DNA from 4 places in the Streptomyces sp. NPDC039465 genome. Region 1 is predicted to be linked to each of the others. Evidence: riboswitches for the same ligand, from Rfam matches in the RefSeq annotation. Region 1 holds a riboswitch; each other region holds the start of a gene.
The links. A riboswitch is a leader RNA that binds a small molecule or an ion and turns the genes downstream of it on or off. The one in region 1 is predicted to bind cyclic di-AMP.
Positions count from the first base shown of each region.

Region 2: linked by a shared signal. The riboswitch ahead of ACZ7LT_RS14455 (M23 family metallopeptidase) and the one ahead of ACZ7LT_RS23295 (transglycosylase family protein) in region 1 are both predicted to bind cyclic di-AMP.
Region 3: linked by a shared signal. The riboswitch ahead of ACZ7LT_RS29190 (transglycosylase SLT domain-containing protein) and the one ahead of ACZ7LT_RS23295 (transglycosylase family protein) in region 1 are both predicted to bind cyclic di-AMP.
Region 4: linked by a shared signal. The riboswitch ahead of ACZ7LT_RS11000 (M23 family metallopeptidase) and the one ahead of ACZ7LT_RS23295 (transglycosylase family protein) in region 1 are both predicted to bind cyclic di-AMP.

Region 1 covers NZ_JBVKAP010000007.1:107,716-115,320, forward strand. Annotated here, with positions in the region: gene ACZ7LT_RS23285 (FtsB family cell division protein) at 1-62, opposite strand, end outside; gene eno (phosphopyruvate hydratase) at 195-1,484, opposite strand; gene ACZ7LT_RS23295 (transglycosylase family protein) at 1,834-2,538, opposite strand; cyclic di-AMP (ydaO/yuaA leader) riboswitch at 2,542-2,713, opposite strand; gene ACZ7LT_RS23300 (transglycosylase family protein) at 2,979-4,055, opposite strand; gene ACZ7LT_RS23305 (cytochrome P450 family protein) at 4,182-5,450, opposite strand; gene ACZ7LT_RS23310 (hypothetical protein) at 5,447-7,162, opposite strand; gene ACZ7LT_RS23315 (nucleoside triphosphate pyrophosphohydrolase) at 7,199-7,605, opposite strand, start outside.
Region 2 covers NZ_JBVKAP010000004.1:17,092-24,696, reverse strand. Annotated here, with positions in the region: gene ACZ7LT_RS14495 (hypothetical protein) at 1-205, shown strand, start outside; gene ACZ7LT_RS14490 (DUF4287 domain-containing protein) at 541-753, opposite strand; gene ACZ7LT_RS14485 (quinone oxidoreductase family protein) at 821-1,876, opposite strand; gene ACZ7LT_RS14480 (CGNR zinc finger domain-containing protein) at 1,999-2,610, shown strand; partial or broken gene ACZ7LT_RS14475 (sigma factor-like helix-turn-helix DNA-binding protein) at 2,625-2,849, opposite strand; gene ACZ7LT_RS14470 (rhodanese-like domain-containing protein) at 3,122-3,604, shown strand; tRNA gene ACZ7LT_RS14465 (tRNA-Met) at 3,680-3,753, shown strand; gene ACZ7LT_RS14460 (PP2C family protein-serine/threonine phosphatase) at 4,010-5,182, shown strand; cyclic di-AMP (ydaO/yuaA leader) riboswitch at 5,408-5,542, shown strand; gene ACZ7LT_RS14455 (M23 family metallopeptidase) at 5,554-6,633, shown strand; gene ACZ7LT_RS14450 (aldo/keto reductase) at 6,740-7,605, shown strand, end outside.
Region 3 covers NZ_JBVKAP010000011.1:28,963-36,567, forward strand. Annotated here, with positions in the region: gene ACZ7LT_RS29170 (NucA/NucB deoxyribonuclease domain-containing protein) at 50-304, opposite strand; gene ACZ7LT_RS29175 (hypothetical protein) at 392-961, opposite strand; gene ACZ7LT_RS29180 (TetR/AcrR family transcriptional regulator) at 1,206-1,772, opposite strand; gene ACZ7LT_RS29185 (DUF6463 family protein) at 1,884-2,336, shown strand; gene ACZ7LT_RS29190 (transglycosylase SLT domain-containing protein) at 2,411-3,208, opposite strand; cyclic di-AMP (ydaO/yuaA leader) riboswitch at 3,213-3,367, opposite strand; gene ACZ7LT_RS29195 (NHLP bacteriocin export ABC transporter permease/ATPase subunit) at 3,717-6,680, opposite strand; gene ACZ7LT_RS29200 (NHLP family bacteriocin export ABC transporter peptidase/permease/ATPase subunit) at 6,682-7,605, opposite strand, start outside.
Region 4 covers NZ_JBVKAP010000003.1:106,513-114,117, reverse strand. Annotated here, with positions in the region: gene ACZ7LT_RS11015 (bifunctional acetate--CoA ligase family protein/GNAT family N-acetyltransferase) at 1-2,011, opposite strand, end outside; gene ACZ7LT_RS11010 (HPr family phosphocarrier protein) at 2,187-2,468, shown strand; gene ACZ7LT_RS11005 (GntR family transcriptional regulator) at 2,716-3,390, opposite strand; gene ACZ7LT_RS11000 (M23 family metallopeptidase) at 3,657-4,424, opposite strand; cyclic di-AMP (ydaO/yuaA leader) riboswitch at 4,438-4,595, opposite strand; gene ACZ7LT_RS10995 (M16 family metallopeptidase) at 4,792-6,174, opposite strand; gene ACZ7LT_RS10990 (M16 family metallopeptidase) at 6,201-7,541, opposite strand.

The sequences.
Region 1 (7,605 bases):
GCCGCGGTCTGCTCGCCGAGCAGCCGGATCCTGGTCGCGGTGGAGAACCGGTCCCGGGCCACTGTCTGCCGCCTCCCCTTTGTTACGTGCGTACGTCCCCGCACACGGTACGGGACCGAGTGCGGGGACGTACGTAACCGGGCTTTCCGGAAGCTCAGCCCGTGCTGTGCCTACTGGTTCGCAGAGCGCTGTGCCTACTGGTTCGCAGAGCGAAACCGCGGGAAAGCCGAGCGGCCGGCGTACACCGCGGCGTCGTCGAGGATCTCCTCGATGCGCAGCAGCTGGTTGTACTTGGCGACGCGCTCGGAGCGGGCCGGGGCGCCGGTCTTGATCTGGCCGCAGTTGGTGGCGACGGCCAGGTCGGCGATGGTGACGTCCTCGGTCTCGCCGGAGCGGTGGGACATCATGCACTTGAAGCCGTTGCGCTGGGCCATCTCGACGGCGTCCAGGGTCTCGGTCAGCGAACCGATCTGGTTGACCTTGACGAGCAGCGCGTTGGCGGCGCCGTCCTCGATGCCGCGGGCCAGGCGCTCCGGGTTGGTGACGAACAGGTCGTCGCCGACGAGCTGGACCTTGGCGCCGAGCTTGTCGGTGATGACCTTCCAGCCGTCCCAGTCGTCCTCGAACAGCGGGTCCTCGATGGAGACGAGCGGGTACGCGGAGACGAGCTCCTCGTAGTACTCGGTCATCTCGGCGGCCGAGCGGGACTTGCCCTCGAACTGGTACGAGCCGTCCTTGTAGAACTCGGACGCGGCGACGTCGAGCGCGAGCGCGATGTCCTTGCCGGGGGCGTAGCCGGCCTGCTTGATCGCCTCGACGATGAGGTCGAGGGCGTCGCGGTTGGAGTCGAGGTTCGGGGCGAAGCCGCCCTCGTCGCCGAGGCCGGTGGACAGACCCTTGTCCTTCAGGACCTTCTTGAGGGTGTGGTAGACCTCGGTGCCCCAGCGCAGGGCCTCGGAGAAGGACTCCGCGCCGATCGGGGCGATCATGAACTCCTGGATGTCCACGTTGGAGTCGGCGTGCGAGCCGCCGTTCAGGATGTTCATCATCGGAACGGGCAGCAGGTGCGCGTTCGGGCCGCCCAGGTAGCGGAAGAGCGGGAGGTCGGAGGCCTCGGAGGCGGCGTGCGCGACGGCGAGGGAGACACCGAGGATCGCGTTGGCGCCGAGGGACGCCTTGTTGTCGGTGGCGTCCAGGTCGAACATGGCCTGGTCGATCAGGCGCTGCTCGGTGGCGTCGTAGCCGACGAGCTCCGGGCCGATCTGCTCGATGACGGCGAGGACGGCCTTTTCGACGCCCTTGCCCTGGTAGCGGTTCGGGTCTCCGTCACGGAGCTCAATGGCCTCGAACGCTCCGGTGGAGGCACCGGACGGAACAGCAGCACGGCCGGTGCTGCCGTCGTCGAGGCCGACCTCGACCTCGACCGTGGGGTTGCCTCGGGAGTCCAGGATTTCCCGGGCTACGACGACGTCGATGGACGGCACGAGCATCTCCTTCTGGGATGTGACGCTAGATGTGACGCATGCGGTGCAGGGCCATTGCAGGGTCGCTCTGTCCTTGCGACAAGAGCCTAACCGGCCCGGACACCGGGGTCCGCCGGGCGCCCGCCCGCTGGGACGAAAAAGGACCCGAGCGCCTGCTTTACGGGGCAAACGGCGCACGTTCTACCGTTCGGTAACCGGGATGTGCGAGGCTCCGCACACATGGGAAACCCCGGCCCGGCGCGTACGGGGGAGACGCGCCGGACCGGGGTGGTCATCGGGTCACCGCGGGAGAGTCGTCGGGCTCACGCGAGCGGCCGCGCCCGACCCGACCTCACCGGAGCCGGAAGGCTCACTTCAGGTGGAGCTGCTGGCCCGGGTAGATCAGGTCGGCGTCCTCGACGATGTCCTTGTTCAGCTCGAAGAGCTTCGCCCAGCCGCCCTTGACGCCGTGCGCCTCGGCGATCTTGCTCAGGGTGTCGCCGGCGACGACCTTGTACTCGCCGTCACCCTTCTTGACCTTCTTGCCGGTCGGGGTGGTGACGGTCTTCTTCGCCTCGGCCTTGGGGGCGGCCTTCGGCGCGGTGCGCTGCTCGCTGCGCGTGGTCGGCTGCTCGGCCTTGCGCTCCTGCTTCGGGGCGGCCTGGGTGGTGCTCTCGCCGCCGCCGTTGTACGCGGCGTTGGACAGGCCCACGCCACAGCTCGGCCAGGCGCCCTTGCCCTGGCCGGCCAGGACCTTCTCGGCTATCTGGATCTGCTGCGACTTGGAGGCCTGGTCGGCGGTGGCCGCGAAGGCGGTGCCACCGTAGGCGGCCCAGGTGGAGGCGGAGAACTGCAGACCGCCGTAGTAGCCGTTGCCGGTGTTGATGGACCAGTTGCCACCGGACTCGCACTGCGCGACGCGGTCCCACTCGGCGGCGGTGGCGGCGGAGGCGGTGCCGGCGGTCATGAGCGGCGCGGCGACCGCGGCGCCGGCGACACCGGCGAGCGTGACGACACGGGTCGTGCGGTCGAGAACCGTGGGGCGGCGGTGCTTGCCCTTGCCGGAAAACAGCATGGAACGTCTCCTCACCGACGCCTACGAGGTGAGCTGTCGGGTTCGGGCTGTGAGTGCCCGGCCACGTGTCCTAGCACGTGGCTTCACCCCAAGCCGGGCGTCGGCCGTCTGTCTCAACGGCCGGGTCCGGCACTTACCTTGGGTCCCCCGCTCCTGCCTTCGGCGCATGACGCGACGACTGTTCCCGTCGTCCGGCGGCAGGATTCGGCGGACCGGTCGACGAGGCCCGCGGTGGCGAGCGGTGAAGACCGTAGACACAGACCTCCCGGAAGTTCAAAGAGGCACATCCGGGAGAAAACGCCCCTACTTGCCTTCCGGGAGCGGTCGTTTACGCAGGTGAGAGCGACAGCGGACGGAGTTCGCGGGCGAGACACGCCAGTTGGGGCAAAGAGACCCATGTCTCACTTGCACAGAACCGGACATACGCCCGCGAACCGCCTCTACTTCTGGGCCTGTCCGGCGTCCAGCACACCGCCGAGGTCGAGGCTCTGACCAGGATGGATGACGTCCGGATCGGCGCCCACGGTCTGGCGGTTGGCGTCGTAGAGCGCGGTCCAGCCGCCGTCGAGGTCGTGCTCGTCCGCGATGACGGAGAGGTTGTCGCCGGGCTGAACGGTGTACGCGCCGGAGGACTTGCCCGTGTTGTCCTTGTTGTCCGTATCGGTGGCACCGGAGTTGTCGGCGCGGTCGGGGCTTTCGCCCGTTTCGGACGGCTTGCCGCTTTCCGGAGTTTCAGTTGTTTCAGGGCTTTCGGGGTTCTTGGAGGTTTCGCCGCTTTCGTTCGCCGGGTCACCGGACGCTCCGGTCCCGGACCCCTCCTGCCCCGTACCGGTCGCACCATCCGTGTGGGGCACGTCACGTGTCGGGGCGTCACCCCGCGAGGCATGGCGGCCCGATTCGCGCTCGTTGACCGGATTGCCCGTATCGGTGCCGTTATCGACCGTCTCGTCCGGCGCGGGCGTGCCCCGGTGCTTCCCGGTGCCGGCGGGAGCGGAGGGCGTGGCGGGGGCCGTGGGCGCCTCGGGGGCGATGGGAGCGTTGGGGGTCACCTGGCCGGGGTCGAGGCCGGGCTCGGCCGGGGTGCCGTCAGGGCGGAGCGGAAGGGTCTCACCGGCGCCCGCGTCGGCGCCGGACCCGCTGCCACCGGCCGTAAGCCCGGCGATCGGGGCGCAGGTGGCCCAGGGCGCCACGCCCTGCGCCGCGAGCGCCTTCTCGGCGACCGCGATCTGCTGGGGGCGGCTGGCGAGGTCGGCGCGCGGGGCGTGGACGAGGCCGCCGTACTGCTCCCAGGTGGCCTGCGTGAACTGGAGGCCGCCGTACTGCCCGTTGCCGAAGTCGGCGCTCCACAGCCCGCCGGACTCGCACTCGGCGACCCTGTCCCATGTGACGGAGTCCGCGGCGGACGCGGAGCCCGCGCCGAGCAGAGGGAGGGCGATGGCCGAGCCGGTCACCCCCGCGGCGACAACGATGGCGGGGGCCTGGCGGGGTCTACGGTGCCGTCCGTTTCCGGAGCGCATGCGGTGGACCTTCCGTGTGACTACTGGGACATCGGTTGAGATTGACGGTGAACGTAGCGGCATTCGAACGTCAGTCACAAGTCGATGCAGGGGAGATCACATAAAAGTCACAGTCTTGACGGAGTGTCAGCTTCCGGTGGGTGTGGAAGCGGGCGTGAACTCCACCGGAAGCGTGCGCAATCCACGCATGATGAGCCCTCCACGCCACCGCAAATCACCCGGATCAACCCCAAGTCGCACATCCGGCAGCCTGGTCAGCAGCGTCGCGAGCGCGGTCTGCCCCTCCAGGCGGGCGAGCGGCGCGCCGAGGCAGTAGTGGATGCCGTGCCCGTACCCCAGATGCTGGTTGTCGCGGCGGGCGAGGTCGAGCGTGTCCGGCTCGGCGAACCGCTCGGGGTCCCGGTCGGCCGCGGCGAGCACGACCAGTACGGGATCGCCGGCCCGGATCTCCTGCCCCCCGAGGGTCAACGCCTCGGTGGCGAACCGCCACGTGGCGAGCTCCACCGGCCCGTCGTAGCGCAGGAGTTCCTCGACACCGGTCTCCAGCAGCCCGCTCTCCCCCTCGGCGAGCGACCGCTGGAGCCGCTCACGCTGATCGGGGTTGCGCAGCAGCGCGTAGACGCCGTTGCCGATGAGGTTGACGGTGGTCTCGAACCCGGCGAAGAGAAGGATGAAGGCCATGGCGGCGGCCTCGTTCTCGGTCAGGTGCTCGCCGTGGTCGGACGCCTTGATGAGCCCGGAGATCAGATCGTCGCCCGGATTCTCCCGCTTACGGTGAATCAGCTCCGCGAGATAGCCCCGCATCTTCTTCACCGACCGCGCGACCCCGCCGCGCGGCCCGCCGCCGTGCCGGATCATCATCCCGGCCCAGTCCCGGAAGTCGTCCTGGTCCTCCGGCGGGACGCCAAGCATGTCGCAGATGGCGTAGATGGGAAGAGGGAAGGCGAACTCATGGATGAGGTCGGCCGACCCCTTCTCGATGAACCCGTCGATGAGCCGGTCGGTCAGCTCCTGCACCCGCGGCGCGAACTCGGCGACCCGCCGGGGCGTGAACGCCTTCGACACGAGCCGCCGCAGCCGGGTGTGGTCCGGCGGATCGATGTTGAGCAGATGCGTCATCAGCTCGGCCTTGCGCTCCCCGGGGATCCCGGTCTTCCCCTTGGCGTGCGCGGGCTCGTCATGATGCGCCGGATTCTTACTGAGCCGCTGATCAGCGAGCGCCTGTCGGGCGTCCCCGTACCGCGTGACGAGCCACGCCTCGACCCCACTGGGCAGCCGGGTCCGGTGGACCGGGGAGTGCTCCCGAAGCCAGGCGTAGGCCGGGTACGGGTCGGTGGCGAACTCCCAGGTGAAGAGCTCGGGGGCGGGGGGTGGGGGTACGGGCGTCTCGCTCACTCCTCGACGTTAACCTGCCCCTCTTCGGCGGCGCGGCGCAGGAGGGCGTCGGCCTCGTCGGCGTTCGGGCCGTCCTTCTGGCGGAGGAGGGCGGCAAGGTTGCGCATGGCGCGGGGGTCGCCGGCCTTGACGCCGATGCGGTACCAGGCTTCGGCCTCCTTGAGGTCGCCGGTGTGGTGGAGGAGGGTGCCGAGGCTGGCGGCGACGGTTTCTTTGAGGAACTGGTTCTTCGCCGCCTTCTGGTAGAGGTGCAAGGCCTCGTCCGTGGCGCCGGTACCGACGAGCATGTCCCCCAGCACGTACGCCGCTCGGACGCTGCCACCCTCGACGCCGACGCGCAGCCAGTGCTCGGCGCGGTCACGCAGGAACTCCCCCAGGCGGGAGGCGGCGTGCGGGTCCCCGGTCCCGGCGGCGCGCTGAAGGTAGGTGAGCGCCTCGGTGTACTCGCCCTGCGCGGCCAGCTGGTTACCTACCCGCAGGAGGGAGTACCCGTGTCCCGTGTCGGCCGCCTTCTGGTACCAGCGCAGCGCCTCCTCCTCGTCGTGGTCCTCGTGCAACAGGGCGAGCGAGTACATGGCCCGGCCATTACCCCGCTCGACGTCCGGTCGGTATGCCTCGACGGCAGCTGTCAGGACTGCGCTCCGGTCGGTGTCGTCACCCTCGTGGGCCGCGTGGATCCACGCGCCGAAAGGCGCACGCGGCAGGTCAGGTGCGCGCACCGCTTCCGCCACCAGGGAGCCGTACACCTGCCAGGCCTCCTGCGCTCCCCCGGCCACGAGCAGGCCGGTGACACCAAGTCTGGCCTTGGTGGCCCACGCAAGGGCGTCCTCGAAGGTCTCCCGGCCGACGGCTGCGTCGTACTCCTTGTAGTCCCTGCACATGTCGAACAGCTCGTCCTCAGGGATCGGGCCCACGTAGCCGCACCGTCCCACGTCGATCGCCGCCTTCACCACAAGATGCCCCAGCGGGTGGTTCCTCTTCGCCCACTGCCACTCGCTCCACAGCTCCGGCCCCACCGCCAGGAACTCCGTCACCCCCGACCCGCCCCGCCACTTCAGCGCGTCCCGGTGCCGGGGGTTCGGGCTCTCCGCAAGGCCCCGAAGCTCCGTCTCGCTCCACTCGCGTGGCAGTTCCACCGTGCGTGCGCGGCGCAGGAGTTGGGCGTGGGCGGCCGAGCCGAAGCGGTGTTCGCCGTATTCCTGGTCGGACATCGTGGCGACGACCGGGACGCCGAGAGCCGAGAGCTGGGCAAGGAGGCCGTGGTCGAGGCCGTGGGCGCCGAGGTGGTGGGTCAGGTCGTCGAGCCACAGGGCGTAGCCGTCGTCCGGGCGGGCGCGGATCAGGTCTGGCAGGCCGCGGAGGTCGGCGCCCGGCGAAGGGGCGCAGACGCGGTAGCCCGGGAGGGCGTAGCGCAGGGCCGCCCAGGCCGTGAAGGTCTTCCCGGTCAGGGGCGCGCCGGTGACCAGGACAAGCGGGTGCTCGCCGGACGCGATCAGGCCAGCCAGGTCCAGGCCGCGGTCGCGGGAGAGGTAGGGCAGGACGTCCGAGCCCTTGACGCCGGGGTCCACCCGGACGGCGTCCCGCAGGAAGGGCCAGTGGGACGGGTCCGGCAGGGGGCTGTGGTTATGGCCCTGTGCGTAGAAGGAGACCGAGCTTATGGAACCGGCCTGGACGACGTTCCTCGCCGAACCGCCCGACACGTTGTTCTCCATCGCTCCCCACCCCCGTACGGCCCTGAGGCCACCGTACTAACCCGCGTGGCCCTCCGCCGCCCTGATCGCGTCGCGGTACGTACGGGCCGCGGCGCGCAGCGCCGCCTCGGGGTCGACGCCCTCCGCCTCCGCGCGGGCCGCCATCGCGAGGAGCTCGTAGCCGATGCCGTCGCCGGCGGGGAGCTCCACCGGCAGGCCCGCCGTGCGGACGCGGGAGGCGAGCTTCGCGGCGAGGGCCAGGCCGGGCTGGCCGAGCGGCACGCCGTCCGTCACCGAGGCACGCTGCTTCTCGGCGGCCTTCGTACGCAGCCAGTGCTCCTTGACCTCTTCCGGGGTCTCCGCGTGTTCGTCGCCGAAGACGTGCGGGTGGCGGTGGATCAGCTTCTCCACGATCGTGCCGGCGACGTCGTCGATCGAGAACGGCTCCGCGCCATCCTCCTCGC
Region 2 (7,605 bases), on a different contig from region 1:
CGACGAGGAACACCTTGCCGGACACCCGAGAACGGGCCAGGTTCAGATCGTTCTCGGTGCGGAGTTCGGACCCGCTCAGCTGCGTGAGGCGACAGCCCCAGATGTAGATCGCCGGAGCCTGCGCCTGCTCGAGATTGACGACGTCGAGGTCGCAGTCCGTGAGTTCCAGCGGGCAGAGCAGCGTCGCAGCCTCGAAGTCCAGTAGGCCGGTGATCCGGGCTCCGGTGAGGCGGAGTCTGTGTGGCTTCTCCGGCAGGCCCGTGCCCGTGGCGAGCTGCCGGATGAGGCCTGCCGACACCTCCTCACCCGACTGGGCGATCACCTCATCGCCGGGTACAACCGCGTCCCACAGGCGGCGCTCGATTCCGGTGGTGTCTTGGCGTGTATAGGTCTTGGGAGTCAACGGGGGCTCCGATTCAGCACAGGGGCGGGCGCGGGCGCGCGCCTGTACTGATCATTCGGCCGCTCAACCCGGCCCGCCACCCGTCCCGTCCGCATACTGCTCCGCCCAGCCGATGCCCGGTTCGCCGCCAGCTTTGGTTACTGGCCGGTCTGTTCGGCGAGGGTGTGGGCGACCAGGGCGTTGGCGTGGCCGTGGCCCAGGCCGTGGTCGGTCTTGAGCCAGGAGACCAGCTCCATGTGCTTCGTCAGGGGTGAGGAGCGGATCAGGTCCTGCCACTCAGCGATCGGGCGGCCGTACTTCTTCTCGATGGAGGGGAAGTAGCTGGCCGGGCCTTTCACCGTGTTGGTCATGTGCGGTGCCCTGTCTCGTCGATGGGGTGGGGACGGTCGAAAGGTGGACCGTCCGCGGGCGTCGAACTCATCGTTCCGAGTCGGAGAGATTTTCGGCGCCGTCGATCCGGTCCGCGTCGCCGGTCGTCAGGATGATCTTGCCGCGGGTCGTGCGCTCCTCCAGGCGGGCGTGGGCCTCGGCCGCGCGGGCCAGCGGGAAGGTCGCTTCCACCGGGATGCGGTACGCGCCCGAGGCAGCCTTCGCCGCGAGGGCGGCGAGGTCGGGCCGGGGGTCGTAGCCGCGGTCCAGGAGGTTGCTGAGCTGGAAGCCGTGGATGGAGGCGTTCTTCGGGTAGAAGTCGCGGGTGTCGACGGTGCTCGGCGTGAGGGCCACGTTGGCGAGGGCGACCACACGGCCGCCGTACGCCACCTCGCGCAGGCTCTGGGCGAACGTGGGACCGCCGACGAGGTCCAGGACCGCCGTGGCGCCCTGGCCGGAGGTCAGCCGGAGGACTTCGTCGACCGTGGCGTCCCCGGGGTGGGCGGCGGTGTCGACGGTGGCGTGGGCGCCCAGTTCGGCCGCCCAGGCCGCCTTGGCCGGGGAGCTCGCGACGGCGACGACCCGTGCGCCCGCCTCCGCGGCGATCTGGACCGCCGCGCTGCCGACGCCGCTCGCCGCGGCCTGGATCACCACGGTGTCCCCGGCCTCGGTCCGGGCCAGTCGGTGCAGGCAGTACCAGGCGGTGAGCCAGGCCGTGGGCAGCGCTGCGGCATGGGTGAGGGGCAGGGCGTCGGGGACGGGGACGACGCGGTCGGCCCGTACCGCCGCCAATTCGGCGTAGAAGCCGGGGGCATTGGGCGCGCCCAGGACCATGACCCGCTGTCCGGGACGCGGCCCGCCCTCGCCCACCTCTTCGCCGCCCGCGCCCACCGCGACGACCGTGCCGGCCGCCTCCAGGCCGGGGACGATCGGCGGGCGACCGGCGCGGTGGTAGGCGCCGGAGCGGATGAGGGCGTCGGCCCGGTTCACGCCGGCCGCGGCCACGCGTACGAGCACCTCGCCCGGGCCCGGTGCCGGGTCCGGCAGCTCCACCGGGGTGAGGACTTCCGGGCCCCCGAACTCGTCGATCCGTACCGCACGCATGTGAAGCTCCCCTGTGTTGACGCCTGACTGAACGGTGACACCTGTTGAACCAGTGTCACCTGCTGAACGGGTGTCACCATGCGACACCTGTTCAATGGGTGTCAAGGCGATAGAGTGAGGGGGTGAGTACCGAAGCCACGCCCGACGAGCTCGCCTTCCGGTTCATCGGCGGGCGCCCCTGCCTCGACTTCGTCGCCACCCTGGGCAAGCGCCACACCACCCGGATCGAACGCCTCGCCCACCCATCCGACCTGCGGCGATGGATCGCCGAGGCGGGATTCGGGGCGACGGCCGATCCGGTCGGCGACGCCGAGCTCACCGAGGCGCGGGCCCTGCGGGAGGTGGTGTACCGGCTGCTCCAGGCCGCGCGGTCGGACGGCGACGGCCCCGCCTCCGGCGACCTCGCACACCTCAACGCCGCCGCCGCCCACCCCGACCTCGCCCCGCAGCTCACCGCGGGCCCCTCCGGCCGCGGCCTGCACTGGCAGGCCGAGCGCCCCGTGCCGGCGGCCCTCGCCACCGTCGCCCGGGACGCCGTGCTGCTGCTCGGCGGCGATCTCCTCGACCGGGTGAAGGAGTGCGAGAACCCGGAGTGTTCGCTGCTCTTCCTCGACGACTCCCAGGCCCGTCGGCGCCGCTGGTGCTCCATGGACCGGTGCGGCAACCGCGCCAAGATCGCCGAGTACCGGTCCCGGAAGAGCCGGAAGGCGGCCGGGGCGGCGGGCAGCGCCTAGTCGTCGCGACCGCCCTCCGGTACCGGCCCCAGGCCCCGCACACGGCGCCTTGCCCCGGCCACCAGCAGCCGCGCCTCGACCGGCGTACGGTCCACGATCGGGGCGATCTCCTCGAACGGCAGGGCGAACATGTCGTGCAGGACGAACGCCAGCCGCTCAGCGGGTTTCAGCGACTCCAGGACGACGAGCAGCGCGAGCCCGACCGAATCGGCGATCAGCGCCTCCTGCTCCGGGTCCGGCGCCGGGTCCGGAGCCCGGTCCGGCTCCGGGGCCGCCTCGTGCCCGAACTGCCGTAGAAGGAACTCACTCTCGTACCCACTCTGGTCCATCGCGATCGCCCGCTCCCTCGTCGTGTCCTCACCGCTCTGACGCCCGTGGAATGAGGGATGTGACGGGCGTCCGTGAGATTCCCGCTCGAGCCCCGCGAACGCCCAGGATTCCCCGGCCGATGGCCCCAACAACCGGGAATCCGCACTTCAGCGCGGTGATCGACAACCGTAGATTTTCTGCCATGACCACCACGCAGCTCACCCAGAACCCCGTCCTGCGCGTTCCCCCGGCCGCCCCGGCCGCGGCCGCCGCCTACTTCTCGGCCAGCCTCGCCTTCCACGCCGACGTCTCGGACGTCGCCTCGGCGCTCGCCGCCGACGGCGACCCCGGCTTCGTCGTCCTGGACTCGCGCTCCACCGCCGCGTGGGACCAAGGTCACATCCCGGGCGCCGTCCACCTGCCGACCGCCCTCATCTCCGAGCAGGCCGAGCAGCTCCTGGACAAGTCCGTGCCCGTGGTGACGTACTGCTGGGGCCCCGGCTGCAACGGCGCCACCCGTGCGGCGCTCGCCCTGGCCCAGCTGGGTTACCAGGTCAAGGAGATGCTCGGCGGCTTCGAGTACTGGGCGCGGGAAGGCTTCGCGTACGAGACCTGGGAGGGCACCCGGACCCCCGACACCGACCCGCTGACCGCCCCCGTCGATTCCGACGACTGCGGCTGCTGAGTGACCCCCGTGTGTCCGGGAAACCAAAAATGGTGAAGGGCACCGCCCAGCATGGCGTAGGGTGGTGTTCACCGACGCGGGGTGGAGCAGCTCGGTAGCTCGCTGGGCTCATAACCCAGAGGTCGCAGGTTCAAATCCTGTCCCCGCTACTGAAGAAACACGACGAAGGCCCGGATCCTCCTGGATCCGGGCCTTTGCCGTATGCCGGCCACTGTCCATGGGCCGTGCGCGTGTCGGGCGGGTGGACCTGTCCGGCGTCCCCCGGACGGCCGACGGCGGCTCGCCGCCCGGCGCGGCTCCGGCCAGGGCGGGTGGGGCGCGGTACCGTCCGCAGCCGAGGGCGCACCGGGCCGGGCAGGGAGAGCACAGGTGGGGCAACGATCGGCGGACGAGGACCCGAGCGGGCTGGCCGACGGACCGGACCCCGCGGCCGGGAACGGCGGTGAGGTACGGCCCGCCGAGGGCGCGCGGCGGTTCATCCGCGCGTTGCCGCCGCTGGTCATCGCCGGTGGGGTGGCCTTCGACCTCGCCACCCCGCCGGCGTTCACCGCCGCCCCGATGCTCTCCGCGGCCCCGCTGATCGCGGCGCCGTTCTTCTCGCTGCGGACGACCCTTTTCACCGGCATCGCCGCCGTCCTCGCCAGCATCGGACTGCACATCTTCAACAGGACCATCACCGACGTCCCGGACCTGACCGAGACCCTGACCGTGCTCACCGTCTCCGCACTCGCCGTGTTCATCAACCGGGTCGTACGGCGCAGCGGCGAGCGGCTCGCCTCCGCGCGGGTGATCGCCGAGGCCGCGCAGCGGGCGGTGCTGCCCGCGCCGGCCGAGCGGATCGGCGGGCTCCAGATCGCCGCGCGGTATGAGGCGGCGCAGGCCGACGCGTTCATCGGCGGCGACCTCTTCGCCGTGCAGGACACGCCGTACGGTGTGCGGCTCGTGGTCGGGGACGTGCGGGGCAAGGGGCTCGACGCCGTGGAGGCCGTCGCGATCGTGCTGGGCGCCTTCCGGGAGGCCGCGGAGCAGGAGTCCACCCTGGAGGGCGTGGCGCAGCGGCTGGAGCGGGCGCTGGCCCGGGAGGGCACGCGGCGGGACGATCTGGACGCCTTCGAGGGGTTCACCACGGCGGTGCTCGCCGAGATCCCGCGTGGGCACGGGGTGGTACGGGTGGTGAACCGCGGGCACCCCGAGCCGCTGCTGCTGTACGCCGACGGGGACCTGGATCTGCTGGAGCCGAGCGCCCCCGCGCTGCCGCTGGGCATGGGCGCGCTGGGGGTCTGGCCGGACCGGGCGGACGAGGCGCCGTACCCGCCGGGCGCGACGCTGCTGCTCTACACGGACGGCCTGTCGGAGGCACGGGACGCGGCGGGGGAGTTCTACGACCCGGCGGTGCGGCTGGCCGGGCGGATCTTCCCGGGGCCGGGTGCGCTGCTGGACGCGCTGGTCGACGACGTACGGCGGTACACGGGCGGCGGCTCGACGGACGACATGGCGCTGCTGGCGGTGAGCCGACCGGGGCAGCGGCAGCCGGAGCGGCGCAGGACGATGCCGGTGGTGGGCGGTAGCGGTCCGTAGTGGAAGCGCACCGCTCCGCATAACATTTGACGAACGATCAGATTTCATGGGGTTTGGCGGGTGGGGCTGAGGGGGGATCAAGTCGCCCGGTTCACCCCTCTTATGAGCGGTATGCCCAGGCCAGGACCGTTAACGATCAAGAGGAACGGCTTGGAATAAGAGCCCCGTGTCTATTAACGTTCGATAACGCAGTGCGGTCGTCCCAGCCGTCGCAAGAGGCGGCACCGTGCGCACGCGCCGAATCCCGCAAGGGAACCGGGGAACCACCACATTGGGGTGAATCGGGTCGAACGTGACCCGTAGGAGACCTTCCTGCTCCGAACCCGTCAGCTAACCCGGTAGGCGAGAAGGAAGGAAAGGAGTACGCCTCCGTGGCGTCCAACAGCCCTGCCCCCGAAGCTCCCTTCGACTCGTTCGGTGCCTCGGGTGCCCCGGGCGCGGACGCGCACACGCAGGAGTGGGGTGAATGGAACCCCACCGAGGACTCCGTACGGCCCGTGCGTGGCCGTCACCGCATCGCCAAGCAGCGCTCCAACTTCGCCCGTAGCTCCACGGTCCTCGGCGTCGGTGTCATCGCCGCGGTCGGCGCGGGCGGCATGGCCACCGCGCAGGACAAGCCGCCGGTCTCCATCTCGCTGCCCGATCTGCCGGACGCCGTCACCGACCACCTCCCGGACCCCGCCTCGCTGCCGGGCGTCGGCTCCCTGATCGCCGACGAGGACGCCACCCCCGAGCCGAACAACCCGGCGCCCCTCACCTCCGCCTCCCTGACCACCGCGCCCGCCGGCGGCGAAGAGCGGCCGCAGGAGCGGGCCGGCGCCGACGCGGGCGAGGTCCTGCGCGCCCGGATCCTCCAGCAGGCCGAGCAGCAGCAGGCCTCCGCCGACGCCGAGGCGAAGGCGGCCGCGGAGAAGGCGGCGGCCGAGAAGGCGGCGGCCGAGGCGAAGTCCCAGCAGACCGTGGCGGCGAAGGAAGCCGAGGCGGCGAAGAAGAAGGCCGAGGCGGAGGCGGCGGCGAAGGCGGAGGCCGAGCGTCTGGCCAAGCTCGCCGCGAGCTACGCCCTCCCGCTCTCCTCGTACACGCTCACCTCCACCTACGGCCAGTCCGGCTCCATGTGGTCCTCCGGCCAGCACACCGGCCTCGACTTCGCGGCCCCCACGGGCACCCCGCTGAAGGCGGTGCACGGCGGCACGGTCAAGTCGGCGGGCTGGTCCGGCTCGTACGGCTACCGCGTCGTCCTGGAGCTCCAGGACGGTACGGAGATCTGGTACGCCCACATGTCGTCGATGACGGTCTCCGCCGGGCAGACCGTGGCGACCGGGGACACCATCGGCCGCGTGGGCGCGACGGGCAACGTCACCGGCCCGCACCTGCACATGGAGGTCCACACGGCCGGCGGCGCCGGGGTGGACCCGGCGGCCTGGCTGCGCGGCAAGGGCCTCTCGGTCTGACCCGCTTCCGGCCCGCTCGGCGTGAGCGGGCCGGGCCTTGTCGCCCCTGGTTGAGGTGGGACGGGCGCTTGGAATAGGGACCCTCGGGGACGGTGTTGTCCAGCCCATGACTTCTCTGCGCCAGCTGGGCACCTCCGACCTCCACGTCTTCCCCCTCGCTCTCGGCGGCAACGTCTTCGGCTGGACCGCCGACGAGGCGCAGTCCTTCGCCGTCCTGGACGCGTACGCAGCCGCGGGCGGCAACTTCGTCGACACCGCCGACCTCTACTCGGCCTGGGCGCCGGGCAACGAGGGCGGCGAGTCCGAGACGGTCATCGGCGACTGGCTCGCGGCGCGCGGAAACCGCGACGACATCGTCGTCGCCACCAAGGTCGGCGCCCATCCTCAGTACAAGGGCCTGTCCGCCACGACGATCAAGGCCGCCGCCGAGGCGTCCCTGCGCCGGCTCCGTACGGACCACATCGACCTCTACTACACCCACTTCGACGACCCCGAGGTCCCGGTCGAGGAGATCATCACCGCGCTGGACCAGCTGGTGAAGGAGGGCAAGGTGCGCGCCATCGCCGCCTCCAACCTCACCGCGGCGCGGCTCCAGGAGTCCTTGGACTTCTCGGCGCGCGAGGGCCTGGCCTCTTATGTCGCCCTCCAGCCGCACTACAACCTGGTCTCGCGGGACACGTACGAGGGCGAGCTCCAGAAGACGGCAGAGCGGGCCGGCCTGGCCGCCATGCCGTACTTCGCGCTCGCGTCCGGCTTCCTCACCGGCAAGTACCGCCCCGGAGCGACCGTCGACAGCGCCCGCGCCGAGGGCGCGCAGGAGCACCTGGAGACCGAGCGGGGCCGCGCGGTCCTCGCCGCCCTGGACACGATCGCCGAGGCGCGCGGCGCCGAGATCGCGACGGTGGCCCTGGCCTGGCTGGCCGCCCGCCCGACGGTCGTGGCCCCGATCGCCTCGGCGCGTACGGTCGAGCA
Region 3 (7,605 bases), on a different contig from region 1:
CTCGCGGCTGTTGTCACCCTCGTCCAGGAAGTGACAGCTGTAGTCCGGGTTAACGGCTGGCGCCTTGCAGGGTCTGGGCGAAGGGGTACTCATCGCAGGACAGGCCGCTGCCCGGAGGCGGACGGGGTACGTCACGGCCGCACGCGACCTCGCGGTTGTCGCCGATGATCGTGTCGTCGAACGTCCGCTGCAAGGTGTACCGGGTGCCGGGCTTGCCCCACGGCTGCTTGAGGTTCCGCTGCGCCCAGTCGACATGCCAAGCCACCGCGTCGACACGAGGGTTGGCGGTGGACAGCTCCCACACGGCCGGGACGTCGGGATAGACACAGCCGCCGGCCCGTACGGGCGTGATGCGGGGGGTGTTGTCGCACCGGGGGCGGAACGTCTCCCCCTATGACGGCGGAGCCCTCGTCGTGGCGAGGAGCGTCGAGCGTCGCGTACGGTCGGATGCTGTCGCGGACCCGGTCGCGGCCGGCGACGACACGGTGAACTCGTACGTCACCGTGCGGTTGGGGAAGAGGTACTGCTCGCCGGACTCGTCGACGTCGCAGTGGTTGCAGTCGAACCCGACGCGGCCCATCGTGGACCATCCGGCCCAACTGGTGGGGTTGGTCAGCCGCACCTCGACCTTCTGGTTCCAGGCGTAGCGGTTGCGGGGTTGCAGCGTGGCGGTGGCTTTGGCGTGCAGGGTGGCCGTGCCGGTCGGCACCTCGTTGATCGTGTAGATGACGGGGATGCGCCAGTTCGAGCATGACTCCGTGCGGCTGTTGACCGCCTCGCCCTGCGCGCAGTCCAGCGCTTGGGCGCCTACGTCGGCCGCATCCGACGCGTCGGCCGCGCCGGGCGCCTTTGCGGGTGTCACCTTCTCGGGCTTGCCGAGCTGGATGCCCAGTCGGTCGGCCTTGCTCGGCTCGGGGGTGGCGGCGCCTGCCGGGGCGGCGACCGCGAGGGGTAACAGCAAGGCAGACCCGATGGCGGCGACCGCCATACGGAGCCTGCCGGGGTACTCCTCATGATGCTGGGTTCCTTCCGTCGGGACGGAATTGACCCGGCCATGCTCAAACCCCCGGCGGGTACGGGTCAACAGACCGTTGAGCCGCACCAGCCATCCCACACCTCAACCGCCCGAGACGTGCGCAATTCCGGCACCATGGGAATCGCGGCTTCCGGAGCCCGGGCTGCCCGATGGTGCCCGGACCACGCGTTCACGCTTGCGGACGCAGGAGGTACTCCCCTGCAAGGTGGACGGCTTCCCGGTCGGTGTACCCGGGGTGGTCCACGGCCATGAAGTAACGGCCGATCCCGAGCGCGAACGCCAAGGTGCTGCGGGCCTCGATCTCGTCGGGGTCGGTGAGGAAGGCGCCGAACATCCTCCGCAGGAACTCCATGCGCTCGTTGTCGATGCGCCGCAGGCGCGCCGCCACGGCCTCGTCGTGGCGGGCCCATGCCCGGACCGCGAGATCGATCCGGTGGAAGTCTTCCGTGAACGTCCGTTGACCGGCGCGCCGGATCGCATCGGCGGCGTCTCCGCCTTCGGCGTCGATCTGGGCGAGCACTTCCTTGGTACAGCGGCGTTCCCATTCGTCGAGCATCTCCGCGAGCAACGCGGGACGGCCGTCGAAGTAGCCGTAGAACCCGCCCTTGGTGACGCCGAGTTCGGCGGCGAGCGCCTCGATGCGGACCGCGTCGGGGCCTCCTTGGGCGAGGGCTTCGAGGCCCGCCTCAATCCAGCGGGCTCGTGGGGTGCGGGGCAGAGCGGGAATCGGGGCCACCTCCATTCGACGCGGTTCATTTGTACGGTACCGTACACAGCGTTCTGTACGGCCCCGTACAAATGGCGTGGCGGTCACATGGGGCCACGCACGAAGAAGAGGAGAGCCCCGATGAACTCCAGGAAGCGACTGCTCCGTTGGGCGAGCGGGATCATGCTCGTGCTGGGAGTGGGACACCTGTCCTTGCTGGCGCTCACCGCCTGGGACGAGGTCGCCGGCTGGGCCGATCGGGGGGTCTGGGCAGCTGTCCCCCTCAACCTCTCGGAGGGGGCGCCGGAGACTGTGGACTCCCTCAGGAATGTCGCCACCTTCTGGGGTGGTCCGGGGAGCTTCGCCGTGCCCTTGGTGCTGCTGGGGTGCCTGATATGGCACTTCGCCGGCCGCGGGGTGAGCGTGCCGGCCTGGACCGGGTGGGGCCTCGTGGTGTGGTGCGTGGTGGGCGGCGTGCTGCTCGTGCCGTCCCCGTTCTTCGTGGGGGCCGTCTCCGGAGCGCTCATCGTCCTGGCCGCACGGAAGGAAGACCGGTCGGCAGCCGCCCGAGATCGGGCGTTGAACGTGTCGTAAGGCGGGAATGCCGCGGCCGGCACTGCCAACTCGTGGGCAGTGCCGGCCACATGTCACCCGATGGGCACGTCGGCTCAGTAGGGGCCGTTGACGTTGTCGATGGAGCCGTAGCGGGCGGCCGCGTAGTTGCAGGCGGCGGTGATGTTGGCGACCGGGTCGTACTGGCTGTTCTTGGTGCCGGGGACGTGGTAGGCGTCGAAGGTCGGCTTGATGACCTGGAGCAGACCGATCGAGGGGACACCGTTCTGGGCGTTGATGTCCCAGTTGTTGATCGCGTTCGGGTTACCGCTGGACTCCCGCATGATGTTGCGGTGAATGCCCTCGTAGCTGCCGGGGATGCCGTGCTGGGCCATGATGTCGAGGGACTCGCGGATCCAGCCGTCGAGGTTGTTGGCGTACGCCTTCTTCGCCGGCGCCGCCTTGGCGGCGGGGGCGGCCGCGGTCAGGGTGGTGGGGCGCGCCGAGCGGTCCGCGCGCTCCGTGGCGGCGGCCGAGCGCGTGGCGGCCTTCTTGGCGATGGTGAGCTTCATGCCCGGCCGGATGACCGCCGGGTCGTCGCCCACGACGGCTCGGTTGTCCTTGTAGAGCTGCTTCCAGCCGCCCTTCACCGAGTGCTTGTCCGCGATCTTGGAGAGCGAGTCACCCGCGACGACGGAATACGTCACCGTGCCGGACTTCGCCGCCGCCTTGACCGCAGTCGTGACCGCCGCCTTTTCAACTGCGACCGAATGTGCGGCCTGCGGCGTCGCGGCTCCGGCAGCGGTCGCGCCGATCACCGGCAGGACGAGGGCGGCGCCGCCGGTGCCGACGGCGGCGAGACGGCGAGCGAGCGGGTTTTCCTTGGGACGGCGGTGCTTTCCGTGTCCACGCATGGCGAGTTCCTCTCCTTCGCCTGCGAGGTGAGCTGTCGGGTTCGGGCAGGAGATGCCCGGCCGCGGCGCACGCGGCTTCACCCCGAGCCGCTCCGGAGACCGGACCGGCGGCAAACCTGGGTCCCCCGCTCCTGCCGGACGTGTGGGTGGGTTCGATGCCCGGACGGTGGCAGGATTCGGCGGTCCATCCGGATGGAGGTGACCGTAAGCGAAGGAAAGCGACAAGAACAAGGCCGCGATTCATCAATGCAAATGAATCCGCAGAAAGGAAAGAAAAGGATCATCCTTTCGCCCGCCGCCCCTTGGCCCAACTATTCTTCTGGGCTTCATATTTGACTCCGCACCAGCACCACAGGGGGTGGAATTCGAGGTGACCCACATCACTGGCGGCGAGCATCGGTCACTATTTCCCAGAAAAGGGACTCAAGGCCCCCCATCGGGGCATCTCTTCCCTAAGTGCCAATAAAAGGAGATAAACGGACATTTCTTCCGTGTCGCCCTACGGTGATCACCGCCACAGCTGGCGGCGGACCAGTTCGTGGAAGAGGCCGTCCGTGTCCGCGAGCAGATCCGCCGGAGAGCCGAGCTGGACGATCCGGCCGTCCGACATGGCGATCACACGGTCGGCGTCCATGATCGTGGACAGTCTGTGGGCGATCACGATGCGGGTCGCGCGCAGGGCCCGGGTGGATTGGATGACCACGCGCTGGGCTTCGTTGTCCAGTGCGCTGGTGGCCTCGTCGAAGAAGAGGATCCGTGGCCGGCGGATGAGAGCCTGAGCGATCATGAGCCGCTGGCGCTGGCCGCCAGAGATGGTGCCGCCGCCGTCGGAGAGCATGGTGTGCATGCCCATCGGCATGGCCTTGATGTCCTCGGCAAGCCCGGCCATCGCGGCGGCCTCCCACGCCTCCTCCAGCGAGAACGCCTCCGCTCCCCGGATGCAGTCGAGGATCGAGCCGGTGAAGGGCTGGGCGTTCTGCAGGACGACGCCGCACTGTCGGCGTACGGCCGCCTGGTCGAGCGCCGCCAGGTCCTGGCCGTCGAAGAGCACGCTGCCGGTGGTGGGCTTGTCGAAGCCGATGAGCAGCCGCAGCAGGGTCGACTTCCCGCAGCCGCTCGCTCCGACGATCGCGACGAACTCGCCGGGGCGGACCTGGAAGTCCACGTTGTCGAGGACGAGCGGGCCGTCCTCGGTGTAGCGGTAGGACAGCTGCCGGGCTTCCACGGCTCCGCTGAGCACGCCCGGCTGGGTGGCGGCACCGCGTACCTCCGGCTCGGCCCGCAGGATCGGCGCGACCTCCTCGAAGAGAGGCTGCACGGCGGCGGCCGACAGGAGCGCTCCGGTCAGCTGGGTGACCGAGGAGAGCATCATCGTCACGGCGGTGCTGAAGGTGAGGAACTGGGCGGCGGACATCGTGCCGCGGGCCGGCCCGGCCAGCAGCATGAACATCACGAGCGTGCACAGCGGCAGGCAGACGGCGTTGAGGACCGTGACGAGGTTCTGGAGTCGGCCGACGCGCTGCTGCAGCACGCGCGTGCCCGCGAACTCCCGCGCCCAGGCCGCGTAGGCGAAGCTCTCGGCGGCGGCGACGCGCAGCTTGGGCAGACCGCGCAGCGTCTGGAAGGCGCGGTTGTCGAGCCGGTGGCTGATCTTGATCAGACGGCGCTGGTAGCGCAGCTGCCACAGCCCCAGTCCGGTGAAGACCGCCGCGATCACGAGCAGCATGCCGAGCGCGACCAGCGCGAGGGGCACGCTGTAGACCAGCAGCAGCACGAGGTTCATCGTGCCGACCGTGCTCGCCTGGACGCAGACCGTGCCGATGCCGGACAGCGTGCGGCGGATGGAGCTGATGCCCATGGCTGCGCCGGCCAGTTCACCCGTCGAGCGTCCCGCGAAGAAGTTCGTCGGCAGCCGCAGCAGCCGGTCCCACACCGCAGGCTGCAGCGTGGCCTCGATACGGCCCTCCAGGCGAAGGATGGACATGTTCTGGAGCAGCATGAAGGCGGCCGCAACCACGCCCGCCGCGATGAGTGCGACGGCGGTCTGCACGATCAGGCCGCCTTCGCCGGCCGGTACGTACTGGCCGAGCACCTTGCCGGTGGCCACGGGCACCAGCGCCCCCAGCACCACCGCGACCAGCCCGCCGAGGACGATGGCGCGCAGTTCCTGGCGGGTGTCCCGCACGCTGAAGCGGACCAGGGACAGCAGCCCCAGCTTTCCGTCGGGCAGAGGGCGGTAGAACATCACGGCCTGCCGTTCGAGGTCGGCCTCACCGGTCTTGGTGATCCGCTCGCGCGTTCCGTGCGCGGGGTCGACCGCCACGTACCCGCCGCGCCGCCACAGCAGGGCGACCGGCGTCCCGTCCTCCTCGCGCCTGCCCACCAGGGGCCCGCTGTTCTCCCGCCACCAGCGCCCTTCGAGCCGGACCGCGCGCGTACGGAGCCGGGAGGCGAGCGCGACGCGTTCGACGGGGTCCATCCGCTCGGATCCGGCCCCCGCGTCAGCCGGTTCGGACAGGGTGATGCGCGCCTCTTCGGCGACCAGACGGCAGGCGGCGAAGGTCGCGTCCACGCTCGCGGTGGGGCGGGCGCGCCTGCCCGATCGGCCGATGGAGGCCAGCAGCGCCTGGTCGGCCTCGGTACGTGCCGCCCGGCCGGCTTCGAGTCCTGCCGCCGTACGGTCCTCGTGGTCGCGCTCGCGCTGCTCGATCCAGCGGTCCAGCGCGTAGAGCAGCCGGTACTGCTGCTCGACCATGCCCTGCCACATGGCCGGGTCCACAAGGAGGACGCCGGCGGCCTCCGCGTCGTAGGCGGCGCCGTACTGCACGCTGCCGGGGGTGAGCTGCATCCACACGATGTCGTCGTCGGCCGCACCCGGCTCGCTGGCTGCCCGGCCGTCCAGCGGCGCCTGGTACAGCACGCGCAGGCCGCGGCCGACGCCGAGGGCGAAGGCGTTCTCCAGCGGGCTGAGACCGCCGGGGGTCGGGCCGTAACCGCCCTGGGCGGCGTACCCCTGCGCGCCGTACGTCTGGTCGGCGTACCCCTGCCCCGTACTCCACTGCGCGGTGTTCCACTGCCCGGTGTTCCACTGGGTCGCGTCCCACTGGTTCGTGTCCCACACGTCGCCGTGCTCCGGGCGGTACAGCTCCCGCAGCTCGATGCGGCGCAGTACGCAGTCCCGCGACGGCCGGCCGATGAGGGTGTGCTGGGGGCCCTCCGCGGGGCCCAGCAACAGCGCGCCCGCTTCGAGGCGGCCCAGGAAGTGCCAGTGCCCGAGCAGCGCGGCGTCGACGGCGAACAGGTCCAGCGCGCCGTGCACGACGAGCCAGAGTACGGACGGGCCCTCCAGTGCCAGGCTGCGCAGGTCCGTGCAGTCGACCGGTGTGCCCAGTCCGCCCAAGGCGGCCGCGACCGGGTCCGGCGCCCCGGCAGCCTGGGCGGCGGCGACCGTGGCGGGGTGCGGAGAGGTCACCTCAGTGCTCCTTGACCAGTTCGGCGTACGGGCCCCCCGTGGCCAGCAGGTACTCGTGCCGTCCTCGTTCGACGACGGTGCCGCGGTCGAGCACCAGGATCTCGTCGCTGTCGCGCACGGTGCTGAGCCGGTGGGCGATGACCACACAGGCGCAGCCACGGCGCCGCAGATTGTCAATGACGAGCCGTTCGGTCACCGCGTCCAGGGCGCTGGTCACTTCGTCGAGCACCATCACGCTGGGGTTGCGGACGAGCGCCCGGGCGATCTCCAGGCGCTGACGCTGCCCTCCGGAGAAGTTGCGGCCGTCCTGCTCGACACGGCTCCGTATCCCGCCGGGGCGGCGGGAGACCACGTCGAGGACGGCGGCGTCCTCGAGTGCGGCGATGACTGCCTCGTCCGGGATGGAGGGGTCCCACAGCGTCACGTTGTCGCGGACAGTGCCTTCGAAGAGGAAGACGTCCTGGTCGACGAAGGAGACGGAGGCGGACAGCGCGCCGCGCGGGATGTCTTCCAGCCGCATCCCGTCGATGCGGATGGCGCCTTCCCAGGGTGCGTAGAGTCCGGCGATCAGCCGGGAGACGGTGGATTTGCCGCTGCCGGAGCCGCCGACGAGCGCGACCTGCTGTCCCGGGCCGACGGACAGCGAGAAGTCCTTGAGCAGCGGGGCGTCCAGCGGGCTGTAGCCGAAGGTGACGCCCTCCAGCTCCACCCGGCCGGTGAGACGGCGGGCGGTGGCGGGTTCGCGCCGGGTGTGGATCGGGTCGACGGGGAAGTTCTCGACGTCCTTGAGCCGGGCAACGTCGGCGGCGAAGTCCTGGATACGTCCGGCGACGCCGTTGAGACGGGTGATGGGCGCGGTGAAACTGGTCACCAGGGCCTGGAAGGCGACGAGGAGTCCGACGGTGAGATGTCCCTCCACCGCCCG
Region 4 (7,605 bases), on a different contig from region 1:
GGGAGGCCGGGGCGGGCGGTGCCTCTGTGACCCGGGGGACCTGGTCCTCGGGGGCCGGAGCGGTGGCGGGTGGTGCGGGGGTGGCCGGGCCCTCGGCCGTAGCGGCGGGCGCCGGGGTTCCCGCACCGGGCGCCCCCGGGGCCGTGCTCGTCGCCGCCGCCAGGGCCTCCGCCAGCTCGCCCATCTCCACGTGGACCACCAGCACCGGCTTGGCCGGGGACGTCGCGGCGGCGGCGCGCAGCGCCGTGGCGAGGACCTCGCCGTCGCCGGACTCGGTGACGCCGTTGTCGCCGACCCAGGGGATCGCCGTGACGACCACCGCGTCGCAGGCCTCGTCCGCCAGCGCCTGCGCGAGCGCCGCGCGGAAGTCGTCGGGGGTCGCCGCGGTCGTGAGGTCGCGGGGGCGCAGCGGGCGCAGACCCTCGGTGAGGCAGGCGTCGTACGTCAGCAGGCCGAGGGACTCGGAGTTGCCGAGGATGGCGACGCGCGGGCCGGCCGGCAGGGGCTGGCCGGCGAGGAGGAGGCCCGCGTCGACGAGTTCGGTGACGGTGTCGACGCGGATGACGCCCGCCTGCCGCAGCAGCGCCGCGACGGTGGTGTGCGGGATACGGGTGGTCGGGACGGCGTGCCCCGGCGGTTCGCTGCCGCTGTGCCGGGCGCCCTTGACGACGACGACCGGCTTCGCCGCGGCCGTTCGCCGCGCAAGGCGGGTGAACTTCCGCGGGTTGCCGATCGATTCGAGGTAGAGCAGGACGACGTCCGTGTCCGGGTCGTCGTACCAGTGCTGGAGCAGATCGTTGCCCGAGACGTCGGCGCGGTTGCCGGAGGAGATGAACGTCGACAGCCCCGCGCCGCGCCGGTGGAGCCCGGCCAGCAGGGCGATGCCGATCGCGCCCGACTGGGTGAAGAGGCCGATCCTGCCCGGGGCCGGACTCTCGGGCGCGAGCGACGCGTTGAGGCGGACGCCGGGCGCGGTGTTGATGATCCCGAAGGCGTTGGGGCCGATGATCCGCATGCCGTACGAGCGGGCTTGGCGGACGAGTTCGCGCTGCCGTTCGCGGCCTTCGGCGCCGCTCTCGGCGTAGCCGGCGGACAGGACGACCAGGCCCCGCACGCCGTGTTCCCCACAGTCGGCGACGGCCTGTGGTACCCGTTCGGCGGGGACGGCGACGACGGCCAGGTCGACCGGGTCGCCGATGTCGGCGACCGAGCGGGAGGCGGGGACGCCGTCGAGTTCGGTGACGTCGGCGGGCAGCGCCGCGTTCACGGCGTACGTGCGGCCCGTGTATCCGGCGGCGAGGAGGTTGCGCAGGACCGTGCGGCCGACCCCGCCGGGCGCGCGGCCGGCGCCGATGACGGCGACGGCGCCGGGGTTGAGGAGCCGCTGGACGGAGCGGGCCTCGGCGCGCTGTTCCCGGGCGCGCTGCACGGCGAGCGAGCGGTCGGTGGGCTCCAGGTCGAGGTGGAGGCGTACGGCGCCGTCCTCGAAGCTGCGCTTCTGGGTGTACCCGGCGTCCGTGAACACCTTGATCATCTTCTGGTTGGCGGGCAGCACCTCGGCCGCGAACCGCCGGATGTCCCGCTCGCGTGCCACCGCCGCGATGTGTTCGAGGAGGGCCGAGGCCACTCCCCTGCCCTGGTGCGCGTCCTGGACGAGGAAGGCGACCTCGGCTTCGTCGGCGGGGGCGCTGGCGGGCATGCCGCGCTCGTCGATCCGGTCGTAGCGGACGGTCGCGATGAACTCGCCGCCCACCGTGGCGGCGAGGCCGACCCGGTCCACGAAGTCATGGTGGGTGAAGCGGTGCACGTCCTTGGCGGAGAGCCGGGGGTAGGGCGCGAAGAAGCGGTAGTACTTCGACTCGTCGGAGACCTGCTCGTAGAAGCTGACCAGCCGCTCCGCGTCGTCGGCGGTGATCGGCCGGATCCGCGCGGTGCCGCCGTCGCGCAGCACCACATCGGCTTCCCAGTGGTCGGGATAGGCGTGCTCCGGCTGGTCCGACGGGGTCTGCATGGGCCCAGCGTACGGTGGAGGAACCGGTCGGGACACCGGTCGCGGAGCCTTCCTGGGCCGTGCAGGGTAGGGACCATCGCGCCGTGGTCCGGTCCGTTCCGACGGTCGGCAGGAGCACCCCGCAGCACATGAGAGACTGGTCTAGACAACCCGCTGAGACTCGAAGGGCAACACCATGGCTGAGCGCCGCGTCAACGTCGGTTGGGCCGAGGGCCTGCACGCCCGCCCCGCCTCCATCTTCGTCCGTGCCGCCACGGCCTCCGGCGTCCCCGTGACGATCGCCAAGGCCGACGGCAACCCGGTCAACGCCGCGTCGATGCTCGCGGTGCTGGGCCTGGGCGCACAGGGCGGCGAGGAGATCCTGCTCGCGTCGGACGCCGAGGGTGCGGAGATCGCGCTGGACCGTCTGGCGAAGCTGGTCGCCGAGGGCCTGGACGAGCTCCCCGAGACCGTCTGACCCCTTCGAGTCGTACGGACGCCGGTACGGGCGCCGCATGTGGGGCCCACACGGACGCCGTACGGACGTCATATGGATGGTCCGCTCCCGGCATGACCGTCTCGTAGGAATTCAGGTCGAGCCGCACCGCCGATTCAATTCGGCAGTGCGGCTCGATCGCTTTTTCCGGACACCTTTCACACCCGAGCCCGGGGCGCCGGAAATCAGCTCCCCCCGCCTTTGCATTTCTTTGTATACGGCCCCGCCGTTAACCCCGGGCGCTCGCGGTGTTTACAGCATGTTGCGAAGTCCTCACACGGGCCGCCCGCGGGCGGTGCAGCGGCAGCGACCGCTCGGCGTGCGCCGCAGTGAGCGCCCGGGCCCGCTCCGCGTCGCCGCGGGCCACCGCGTCCACGATCGCCCCGTGCTCCGCCCATGCCTCGACCGGCTCGGCCGGGGTCTCGACCGCGTACATCCAGGCGATCTTGTGCCGCAGCTGGGTGAGCAGCGCGGTCAGCCCGGGGCTGCCGGATGCCTGCGCGAGCGTCTCGTGGAACCAGCTGCCCAGCGAGCGCAGATCCTCGCCCTGGCCGCGCCTGGCCCGCTCCTGGCCGAGCCTGACCAGGCCCCGCAACACCTTGAGATGGGCCTCCGTGCGGCGCTGGGCTGCGCGGGCGGCGCCCATGGGCTCCAGCAGCAGACGCATCTCCAGCAGGTCGGCGGCCTCCTGTTCGGTGGGCTCGGCGACACAGGCACCGGCGTGCCGGCGGGTGACGACGAACCCCTCGGACTCCAGGGTGCGCAGCGCCTCGCGGACCGGGACGCGGGAGACTCCGTAGCGGCGCGCGAGCTGCTCCTCGGTCAGCCGGCTGCCGCGCTCGTGTACACCGGAGACGATGTCGTCACGGATCGCCGTGCATACCGAATGCGCGGGAATGCGCATGTTCAACCTCCGCTTTGATCCGCGCGAAACCCATCTATTGACGTCTGTCCGGTGACTCTATTGCAGCGGGCCGGAATTTCCGATGCCCGGCCGGAATTCATGGATATCTTTTGGCCGGAACGCGCCGGAACGCGCCGGAACGCGCCGGGAGCAGACGGCACGGACGGCGACACGGACGACAGCGACACCGACGACGGCGGTACGGACGACCGAAGGCCCCGGCTCGATGATGACGAGCCGGGGCCTTCGGACGCGGGGCGGGCGCGTCAGACGTTGACGCCCTTGGAGCGCAGGTACGCCACGGGGTCGATGTCGGAGCCGTACTCCGCGCTGGTGCGGGCCTCGAAGTGGAGGTGGGGGCCGGTGGAGTTGCCGGTGGAGCCGGACAGGCCGAGCTGCTCGCCGGGCATCACGGACTGGCCGACCGAGACGCTGACCGAGGAGAGGTGGCCGTACTGGGTGTACGTGCCGTCGTTCATCTTGAGCACGACGTTGTTGCCGTACGCGCCGCCCCAGCCGGCCTCCACGACGGTGCCGGCGCCGACGGCGACGACGGTGGAGCCGGAGGCGGCGCGGAAGTCGACGCCGGAGTGGCTGCCGGAGGACCAGAGGGAGCCGCCGGTCTTGTAGCCGGTGGTGACGAAGGAACCGGCGATGGGGAGGCGGTAGGCGTTCAGGCGCTTGCGCTCGGCCTCGCGGGCGGCCCGCTCCTTGGCCTCGCGGATCTCCTTGGCGCGGGCCTCGGCCTTGCGCTTCGCCTCGGCCTCGGCCTTCGCCTTGGCGGCGGCCTCGAAGGCCTCCTTCTCCTGGGCGGCGGCCTGGGCGTCGATGCGGTCGGCCAGCGAGTCGGCGGCGACGGCCTGGGTGAGGCCGGTGTCCCCGATGGGACGGTCCGTGTCGGCGGCGAGCGCCGGGGAAGCGAGGGAACCGATGACGCCGGTGGTGGCGAGCGCCGCGACGGAGGCGGCCTGCGCGCTCTTACGGCTCAGACGGCTCGGGGCACGGTGCTTCCCGGTGGCACGGGTGAACGCCATGAAGTGGCTGGTCCTTTCCTTCCTTCTCGCCTACCGGGTTAGCTGACGGGTTCGGAGCAGGAAGGTCTCCTACGGTCCCCCTCTGGCGAGGCGGTCCGATTCACCCCAGGGACTGACTGGGTCCCCGGCTCCCCAGGCTCGCGCCTGACGGGGACTCGGCGATGGCTGTCCGATGCCGCGGGTGCGGCACGTGCAACTGGCGGACAGCGCCCACGACGCTAAGCGGACCGTCTTTCAATCACCAAACAGACACGCTCTTTTGTAGTGCACGCCACAGGGCAGACAGGCAGCGTCACCAACAAAGCGGACAAAGAGGAGGACCCCGACGTAACGTGACGTCGGGGTCCGCCTCGAAGGACAAACCCAATCAGCCTGTGACCACGGTCACTTCGCCGATGCCGAGCGCCCGCACCGGCTCGGCGATCTGCGACGCGTCACCGACGAGGACCGTCACCAGACGGTCCACCGGGAAGGCGTTGACGACGGCCGCCGTCGCCTCCACCGTCCCGGTCTCCGCCAGCCGCGCGTACAACTGCGCCTGGTAGTCGTCCGGCAGGTGCTGCTCGACCTGGTCGGCCAGGGTGGCCGCGACCGAGGCCGCCGTCTCGTACTTGAGCGGGGCCACACCCACGAGGTTCTGCACGGCCACGTCACGCTCGGCGTCGGTGAGCCCGCCGGCCGCCAGGGTCCGCAGCACCTTCCACAGATCCTCCAGCGCGGGGCCGGTGTTGGGGGTGTCGACGGAGCCGCTGATGGCGAGCATCGCCGCGCCCGTCACCCCGCCCGCGGTGGCCGGGTCCGCCGAGCGGAGCACCTGGCCGAAGGCCCGTACACCGTAGGTGTACCCCTTCTCCTCGCGCAGGACCCGGTCCAGACGGGACGTCAGCGTCCCGCCGAGGCAGTACGTGCCGAGGACCTGGGCCGCCCAGACGCGGTCGTGCCGGTCGGCGCCGATGCGGCCGATCAGCAGCTGGGTCTGGACCGCTCCGGGACGGTCGACGACGATCACGCGGCCGGTGTCGTCCGCGGTGATCGGCGGCATGGGGCGCGGCTCGGCGGTGTTGCCGGTCCAGGCGCCGAGCGTGTCGGCGAGGACCGCGTCCACGTCGGTGTCCGAGAGGTCGCCGACGACGACCACGGTCGCCGTGGCGGGGCGGACATGGGCCTCGTAGAAGGCCCGTACGGCCGCCGCGTCGATGGCGGCGACGGTCTCCTCGGTGCCCTGGCGCGGCCGGGACATGCGCGAGGCGGCCGGGAAGAGCTCCTTGGAGAGCTCCTTGGCCGCCCGGCGGGCCGGGTTGGCCGTCTCGTGCGGGATCTCGTCCAGGCGGTTGCGGACCAGCCGCTCGACCTCGGTGTCGAGGAAGGCGGGCGCGCGCAGCGCATCGGCGAGCAGGGCGAGCGCCTTCGGCAGCCGGGAGACCGGGACTTCGAGGGAGACGCGGACGCCGGGGTGGTCGGCGTGCGCGTCGAGCGTCGCGCCGCAGCGCTCCAGCTCGGCGGCGAACTCCTCGGCGGTGTGCTTGTCGGTGCCCTCGGACAGCGCGCGCGCCATGATCGTGGCGACGCCGTCCAGGCCCTTGGGCTCGGCGTCCAGGGGGGCGTCGAGCACGATCTCGACGGCCACCACCTGCTGGCCGGGGCGGTGGCAGCGGAGCACGGTCAGGCCGTTGTCGAGGCGGCCGCGCTCGGGGGCCGGGAAGGCCCAAGGCGTGGCCGTGCCCGGCCGGGGCTGCGGGTGGAGCGTCATGTTGGTCAACGACGCGGCAGTCTCGCTCACTGGTCCGCCCCCTCTTCCTGGTCGTTCTCGTGCTGCTCGGCGGTGACGGGTTCGTAGACCAGCACAGCCCTGTTGTCGGGGCGCAGCCGGGCCTTGGCGACCGCCTGTACCTCCTCCGCGGTGACCTCCAGGACCCGCTGGACGGCGGTCAGGGCCAGCTGCGGGTCGCCGAACAGCACCGCGAACCGGCACAGTTCGTCGGCGCGGCCCGCGACCGTTCCGAGCCGGTCCAGCCACTCGCGCTCCAGCTGGGCCTGGGCCCGCTCCATCTCCTCGGCGGTGGGACCCTCGGCGGCGAACCGGGCGAGCTCCTCGTCGACCGCGGCCTCGATCTCGGGGACCTCGACACCGCCGGACGTCTTGACGTCCAGCCAGCCCAGCGAGGGCGCCCCGGCCAGCCGCAGCAGCCCGAAGCCGGCCGCGACGGCCGTGCGGTCGCGGCGTACGAGACGGTTGTGCAGCCGGGAGGACTCGCCGCCGCCGAGGACGGTGAGCGCCAGGTCGGCGGCGTCGCACTCGCGCGTGCCGTCGTGCGGCAGGCGGTAGGCGGCCATCAGCGCGCGGGCCGGGACCTCCTCCTCGACGACCTCGCGCAGCTGCTCGCCGATGATCTCGGGCAGGGAGCCCTCGCGCGGCGGCTGCTTGCCGTCGTGCGCCGGGATCGAGCCGAAGTACTTCTCGATCCAGGCGAGGGTCTGCTGCGGGTCGATGTCACCGACGACGGAGAGGACCGCGTTGTTCGGCGCGTAGTACGTACGGAAGAAGTTCCGGGCGTCCTCGAGCGTGGCCGCGTCCAGGTCGGCCATGGAGCCGATGGGGGTGTGGTGGTACGGGTGGCCCTCGGGGTAGGCCAGCGCGGTCAGCTTCTCGAAGGCGGTGCCGTAGGGCACGTTGTCGTAACGCTGGCGGCGCTCGTTCTTGACCACGTCGCGCTGGTTCTCCATGGACTCGTCGTCCAGGGCGGCCAGCAGCGACCCCATGCGGTCGGCCTCCAGCCAGAGCGCCAGCTCCAGCTGGTGGGCGGGCATCGTCTCGAAGTAGTTGGTGCGCTCGAAGCTCGTCGTGCCGTTGAGCGAGCCGCCCGCGCCCTGCACCAGCTCGAAGTGGCCGTTGCCCTTCACCTGCGCGGAGCCCTGGAACATCAGGTGCTCGAAGAGGTGGGCGAGGCCCGTGCGGCCCTCGACCTCGTGGCGGGAGCCGACGTCGTACCAGAGGCAGACCGCGGCGACCGGGGTCAGGTGGTCCTCGGAGAGCACCACGCGCAGGCCGTTGGCCAGCCGGTGCTCGGTTGCTGTCAGGCCGCCGGAGCCGGCCTGGGCTGTGGCCGTGTGACCCATGGGCATGTACGTCCCTTCGATCGCGATCTGGAAAAGTGCTGCCACTGTATGCAAGCGCACCGAC